DNA from 2 places in the Burkholderia sp. GW821-FHT14F03 genome. Region 2 is predicted to be linked to the other one. Evidence: riboswitches for the same ligand, from Rfam matches in the RefSeq annotation. Region 2 holds a riboswitch; the other holds the start of a gene.
The links. Region 2 has a riboswitch for manganese ahead of AC1RQF_RS19760 (TMEM165/GDT1 family protein). Riboswitches for the same ligand answer to the same signal wherever they lie in the genome.
Positions count from the first base shown of each region.

Region 1: another riboswitch for manganese. It lies ahead of AC1RQF_RS02795 (sodium:calcium antiporter); the one in region 2 lies ahead of AC1RQF_RS19760 (TMEM165/GDT1 family protein).

Region 1 covers NZ_JBXAPG010000003.1:20,350-23,753, reverse strand. The annotation lists gene AC1RQF_RS02800 (hypothetical protein) at 1-324, shown strand, start outside; gene AC1RQF_RS02795 (sodium:calcium antiporter) at 431-1,444, opposite strand; yybP-ykoY riboswitch at 1,567-1,698, opposite strand; tRNA gene AC1RQF_RS02790 (tRNA-Pro) at 1,923-1,999, shown strand; gene AC1RQF_RS02785 (DUF3443 domain-containing protein) at 2,248-3,404, opposite strand, start outside.
Region 2 covers NZ_JBXAPG010000028.1:39,811-43,214, reverse strand. The annotation lists gene guaD (guanine deaminase) at 1-1,290, shown strand, start outside; yybP-ykoY riboswitch at 1,358-1,486, shown strand; gene AC1RQF_RS19760 (TMEM165/GDT1 family protein) at 1,579-2,151, shown strand; gene AC1RQF_RS19755 (DUF4136 domain-containing protein) at 2,195-2,905, opposite strand; gene pepN (aminopeptidase N) at 3,118-3,404, shown strand, end outside.

The DNA of each region.
Region 1 (3,404 bases), on a different contig from region 2:
TTGTCCATCCATATGTTTGCCGCCGTGGCGGCCCTTTCCGCCGCCTCGATCGGGACGGCCTCCGCCGAGACCCAATGGGATGCGAATCATCCGCGTCGCGCGGAAGTCAATCACAGGCTGCAGAACCAGGACCGGCGGATCCATGCATCGGTGCGCGATGGCAAGATGTCGCCCGCGGAAGCGGCGAAGCTGCATCGCGACGACCACCAGGTCCGCCAGGAAGAGCGCGACATGGCGCATCAGGACAACGGGCACATCACGCGGCAGGAAGATCGCACGCTGAATCAGCAGGAGAATCAGGTCAGCAAGCAGATCGGGCAGTGACGGCGCTGCATTCGCCGGATCGCGGCGGCGCGCGTGTCATGCGCGCCGCCGCGACATCGCTTGCGAAATGCGGCGCAGGCTGATGAGCGACTTCGCGCATTCGCCGTTATCGATGGGTCGCCGTGATCAGGAGATACGCGAAGTAGGCGACGCCGTTGAAGAGCAGGGCCCAGAGCGCGAGGCCGCGGCGACGCGCATTGAGACGCAGCCATGCGGCCGCCAGCAAGGTGACGACAACGCCGGTGAGCACTTCGGGGCGCGGCTCCCAGGGGGTGAGCAGGATGCCGATCGCGGGCAGCAGGGTGCCCTGGAACACCATGGCGCCCGTGATGTTGCCGAAGGCGAGCGTGTCCTTGCCGCGCCGGATCCAAAGCACGCTGTTCACCTTCTCGGGCAATTCCGTGGCGATGGGAATGATGATGAGCGACAGCAGCAGCGGGGAGACCCCAAGCAGATGCGAGACGCCCTCGACGCCGTGGATGAATCCCTTTGCGCCCGCCACGAGCAGCGCCACGCCGATGGCCAACTGGGCGGCGATAGTGCCGAGATGGATCGGCAGGCCGAGGCGCGAGAGCAGCATGGTCGCGGGCGCCTCCGTTCCGTGGCCGCCCGCGACGAGCTTGTCCGAGGCGCGGAATGTCGTGACGACATAGGCGATGTAGAGCCCGACGAGCGTGAGGCTCAGCAGGCCGCGTGCGTACCATTCGCGATGCGGGACGAACATGGCGATCGTGGCCAGCGTGAATGCGGCGAGGAAGTAGTTCAGGTCGCGCGTGAACCCGGTGCGCTCGGGCGTGAGGAAGCCGCCGAGGCCGCGCGAGCGGACCACGGCCAAGGTCATCAGGAAGGTTGTCAGGGTGGCCAGCATCAGCGGTGCGCCGAGAATCGCGCCTACGCCGATTTCCTGGTTCAGCGTCGGGTTGGCGGTTCCGCCTGCCAGGGCCAGCAGCGGGACCATGGTTTCCGGCAGGGCCGTGCCGACTGCCGCGAACAGCGACCCCGTGACGCCTTCCGAAATCTTGAGGCGCTCGCCGAGATGTTCGAGTGCATTGGTAAAGATCTCCGCGGCCACCAGGATGATCGCGAGCATGAGCAGCAGTTCGAGAAACATGGCGATCATGCGGCACCTCGACGCGAGGCGGGGCGGATGTGGCGCGGGGGCGTGACGTGGGGCGAAGGACTGAGCAGACGCATCAGGGGACTCCAAGGTCGGACGTGGATGGACCATGGCGCAGGCTTCCCGTCCGACCCAAGACGAAGCGATGCGCCAATGGTCTCGCCAAACCTTGTCGGTCGAACGCGCCACGGCCGAGGCCAAGTATGTTGACGCGTTCTCCTCCGGGCGGAGGAAGGCTACTCCCCAATGATGGGGCGATTGTAGGGGCGACGGGCTCGCAGGTAAAGTGTTTGGAAGACGATGCGCCTCGTGCGCTGTCGGGCGGCGGTTGAATGTTGGGGTATGCCGCGTCGTTCGCGCGAGGCCGTGTTGCTGCGGCGAGCGAGCGGGCGGCCTGTGTCGCGCGCGCTTTCGGTCTCGTGGAGAAATTGCGATCGGATGGTTTTATTCGCTCAAACTGTCTGATATACTTTCCCTCTTTCGGGGCGTAGCGCAGCCTGGTAGCGTACCTGCATGGGGTGCAGGTGGTCGGAGGTTCAAATCCTCTCGCCCCGACCAGGAATCAAGGCCTGGAAGGCTGGCCAGTCAAGGTTCTCCTTGACTGGTTCGGTCTTCCAGGCCTTTCCGTTTATGGGGTGTCGGTCGCGTGCCTCAATGCCGCACGCGAACACGCATAGCGATAACGGCAGCGGCAACGCTTTCGCTGTCGACGCCCGTCCACAGCCACTCATCGCTGTTTCCCCACCGCATCCGCGCACGGGATCGGCCCGCCCGATCCGTCCATCCTCAGCGTATTTCAACAGCAGCTAGAACGCGTAATACGGTCCCGCGCCCGCGGGCGTCTGCATGCCTTCGATCGCCGTGTAGACGGTCCGTCCGAAGAAGAACGGCAAGCCCAGGTCGACCACGTTGCCGAGCGGTCCCGCGAGATCGTTGAATGCATTGTTGCCGGTCGCGAACAGCGATTGCGCATTGGCTACCGAGAACGAGGTCGTCGCCGTCGCCGAGCCGCCCGCACTGGTCAGGTTGATCCCGAAGGTCTGTGTCGTGGGCGGACAGAACCAGCCGCTGCACTGGGACAGGGACGTGTCCTGGAAGAACAGCCCGTTCGAACCGCTGTCGATGAAGGTGCTGTTGTTGGTCTTGCCGTTGAGCGTACTCGTCACATAGCCCGCCGAAGCCGTCGCGGCGAGCACGGTCGCGGCGCCCAGTGCGTTGTTCGACTGCGTGCCGATGCCGAAGATCAGCGAGCCGGTGACGCTTGGCGACCCCGTGGGGGGGATCGCCGGCAGCGTGATGACCACGCCGTTGTTGTCGGTCGCGAACGCGCTGACGGGATTGGCGATCTGCTGTGCGATCGGCTGCGCGCTGTTCGTGCAACTGCCGCTCGACGTGCAGGTGTAGTACCAGCTCGGCAGCGCGCTGGTCGCGCAAGCACTGCCGCAGTCGGTCTGGAACAGGCCGATGCCGAGGATGCCGTTGGCGCGCAGCGTGCTCTGCGTTTGCATCGACGAGCCGGCTTGCGAGCAGTCGGACGGCGTGTTCGGCGTGCTGGCGTCGGCGATGACCTGGATCGGCTGGTTCGACGCGAGTTCGCCCGCGAGCTTGATGTCGGCGCTGCGCACCGCGCCCCAGGTATAGCCGGTGCCGAATACGCCGCACGCGGCGGTGATCGCGCCGCTCGCCGAGGTGACGGCGGGCAGCGACAGCCCCTGGATGGTCGATGCGAGCAATCGCAAGCCTTGCGAGCCGGTGTCGACCTGCACGTTGTCGATGGTCGTGCATTGACTGGTGCCGGGCGTGCAGATCGTCACGCTGGTGAGCAGGATGTTGTTGACATTGGCGACGCCGGCCGTGACCGACACGGCCTGCGAATTCTGCGTGTTCGACGAGGGCGGGTTCGAATTGCCGGAACCGCCGCCGCCGCCGCCGCTGCTGCCGCTGCCGCCACCACCACCGCCGC
Region 2 (3,404 bases):
GCCGACGCGGTCCGCTTCGAAGAGGACGGGCTGCTGCTCGTCGAGCACGGCCGGGTGGTCGCCGCGGGCGCCTACGCGGCGCTCGCCGGCCGGCTCGCGCCCGACGCGCAGCTGACCGAGCTGCGCGACCGGCTGATCGTGCCGGGCTTCATCGACACGCACATCCACTACCCGCAGACCGACATGATCGCGTCGCCTGCGCCCGGGCTGCTGCCGTGGCTCGACACCTACACGTTCCCGACCGAGCGGCGCTTCGAGGACCCCGCCCACGCGCGCGACGTCGCCGAATTCTTCGTCGACGAACTGCTCGCGTGCGGCACCACGACCGCGCTCGTGTACTGCACGGTGCATCCGCAGTCGGCCGACGCGCTGTTCGCCGCGAGCGACGCGCGCAACCTGCGGATGATCGCGGGCAAGGTGCTGATGGATCGCAACTGCCCGGCGTTCCTGCGCGACACCGCGCAATCGGGCTACGACGACAGCGCGGCGCTGATCGCGCGCTGGCATGGTCGCGGCCGGCAGATGTACGCGCTCACGCCGCGCTTCGCGCCGACCTCGACCGAGGCGCAGCTGGAAGCCTGCGGCGAGCTGGCGCGCCGGCACCCGGACGTGTTCGTGCAGAGCCACGTCGCCGAGAACGTCGACGAGGTGAAATGGGCGGCCGAGCTGTTTCCCGGCCACCGCAGCTACCTCGACATCTACGACCGCTACGGGCTGCTGCGCCGGCGCGCCGTGTACGGCCACTGCATCCACCTCGACGACGAGGACCGCCGCCGCATGGCCGAGACGGGCACCGTGGCCGCGCACTGCCCGACCTCGAACCTGTTCCTCGGCAGCGGCCTGTTCGACTTCGACCGGGCCGACGCGGCCGGCATGCCGGTCACGCTCGCGACCGACGTCGGCGGCGGCACCGCGTTCTCGATGCTGCAGACGATGAACGAGGCGCACAAGATCGCGCGCCTGGGCGGCCATCATCTGACGGCGACCCGGATGTTCTGGCTCGCGACCGCCGGCGCGGCGCGCGCGCTCGACCTCGACGCGCAGGTCGGCACGCTCGCGCCGGGCGCGGAAGCGGACTTCGTGGTGCTCGATCCGGCCGCGACCCCGCTCCTCGCGCGCCGCAGCGCGCGCGCCGAATCGCTCGAGGAGCTGCTGTTCGCGCTCGCGCTGCTCGGCGACGATCGCGCGGTGGCGTTCACCTACGCGGCCGGCCGCTGCGTGCACCGGCGCGACGACGCGCGCGGCCCGGCCGGTCGCGGCCCGGCCGATCGCCCAGCCGGCGCGCACTGACCCGCGCCTGCCCCGCCCGGCGCTGCCGGGCGGAACCTTTCCAACGCGAAAGGCAGCGTGCTAGAATCCGCTCCTCATTGGGGAGTAGCCGCTCCGCGCGATCACCGCCACCCAGGCGGGCCGCATCGCGACGGGGGCGTCCGTCAACAGACTTGGCCGTCGCGGCCATGGCGGACGCAGCAGACACTGTCAGCCTGGCGAGACCGATGGTCCTCTGCGCGCCGTACATGGGCCCGGCGCGCGGCGGATCGTCGCTCGCACACACAACAGGCCCGAGGATGTCCCCACGTGAGTCAAGCCTTCCTGATCTCCACCGGCGCAGTCGCGCTTGCCGAAATCGGCGATAAAACCCAACTGCTGTCGCTCGTGCTGGCCGCGCGCTATCGCAAGCCGGTCCCGATCATCCTGGGCGTGCTGGCGGCGACCCTGATCAACCATGCATGCGCGGGCGCGCTCGGCGAGTGGCTCGGCGCCTACGTGACGCCGTCCGTGATGCGCTGGGCGCTCGCCGCGTCCTTCATCGGCATGGGTCTGTGGATCCTCGTGCCGGACAAGCTCGACGCCGACGAGGCCAATGCGAACCGCTCGAAGCTCGGCGTGTTCGGCGCGACCTTCGTCGCGTTCTTCCTCGCGGAAATGGGCGACAAGACACAGCTCGCGACGGTCGCGCTCGCGGCGCGCTTCCAGGATTACGTGGGGGTGGTGGCCGGAACGACGTTCGGCATGATGCTCGCGAACGTGCCGGCCATCGTGCTCGGCGACCGCTTCGCGCACCGTCTGCCGACCAAGGTGGTGCACGGCGTCGCCGCCGTGCTGTTCGTCGTGCTGGGCGCGCTCGCGCTGTTCGGCGTCGGCCTGTAGGCGCGGCCGCCGCGCGCCGTACGGCGCGCGGCTTTCATCGGGTTTACTTGACCGTCGCGCCGGACGCCGCCGTGGGGGGCGCGGCGGCAGGCATGACCGAGCGTTCGTTGACGCCCGGGGCCGCCGGGCCGCCGCGCTTGTCGATCGGCAACCGCACGGTATGCACGATGCCGTTGCCGAGCGGGAAATCGGCGAGCGCGGCGCGCGCCAGGTACGGCATGGCCCACAGCAGCGACGAGCCCTCGCCCGCGTTGCGCGCCGTCACGTTGTAGACCTCCTTGCCGGTGGCGCGCTCCGTGATGCGGAGGTCGAGCGTGCGGTCGAAGATCTGGTAGGTCTGGTTCACGTAGGCGGGCGGGTACGGGCCCCACGGACCGAACGGCCCCCACGGGCCGCCGCGCCAGTACGGCCCCGGCGCGAACCACGGATCGTAGTACACGGGCTGCGGCACCGTGACCCGGTCGCCCTTGATCGAGTAGGTCAGCCCGACCAGATAGCGGGCCTGCGGCTCCGGCACCTGCCGGAACGCATACAGCGACAGCTCGTTCGCGACCACCCGTTCATAGGTGGCCTGCTCGAGGCTGTTCTGCTGGTCCGCCGCGCGGGCGAACGCATAGGTGCGGGTGGCGTCGCTGCCGCTCCAGTCGGAGAACGCGGTGACCTGCGTGTTCACGTAGCTCGTGCAGCCCGCCAGCAGTGCGAGGCAGGCGACCGCCAGCCAGGTCGCGCCGCGGGTGATTCGATTGCGCTTCATGTTGATTCGTCCTCTTTATGCGTGGGCCGTGCATGCGGCATCGCGATCATACGATCGCCCGGCAGGCATTACCACGCCGATAATGCAAAGACCATGCGAGCCGGTAAAAAGTTCGTCCCGCGCGCCATCGCCAGGCTTTGTACAATGGCTGTTCGCCGCTTTGCGCCACGAGCGCGAAGGGGCCCTCATCCTCATCATCGCCCACGATCAACATGTCCGATACCGCCGCTACCTCCGCCGTGATCCGCCGCGCCGACTACACGCCGCCCGCGTTCCTGATCGACACCGTCTCGCTCGAATTCGACCTCGTCCCGGCCCGCACCGTGGTCCGGAACACGATGCGGGTGCGCCGCAATCCGGCCGCCGCGCCGGCGCCGCACCTGGAGCTGCGCGGCGAGGCGCTGGCCTTCATCGGCGCATGGCTCGACGGCGCGCCCCATGCGGCCGTGCGCGCGCACGAGCACGGCCTGACGGTCGAGAACCTGCCCGATGCGTTCGA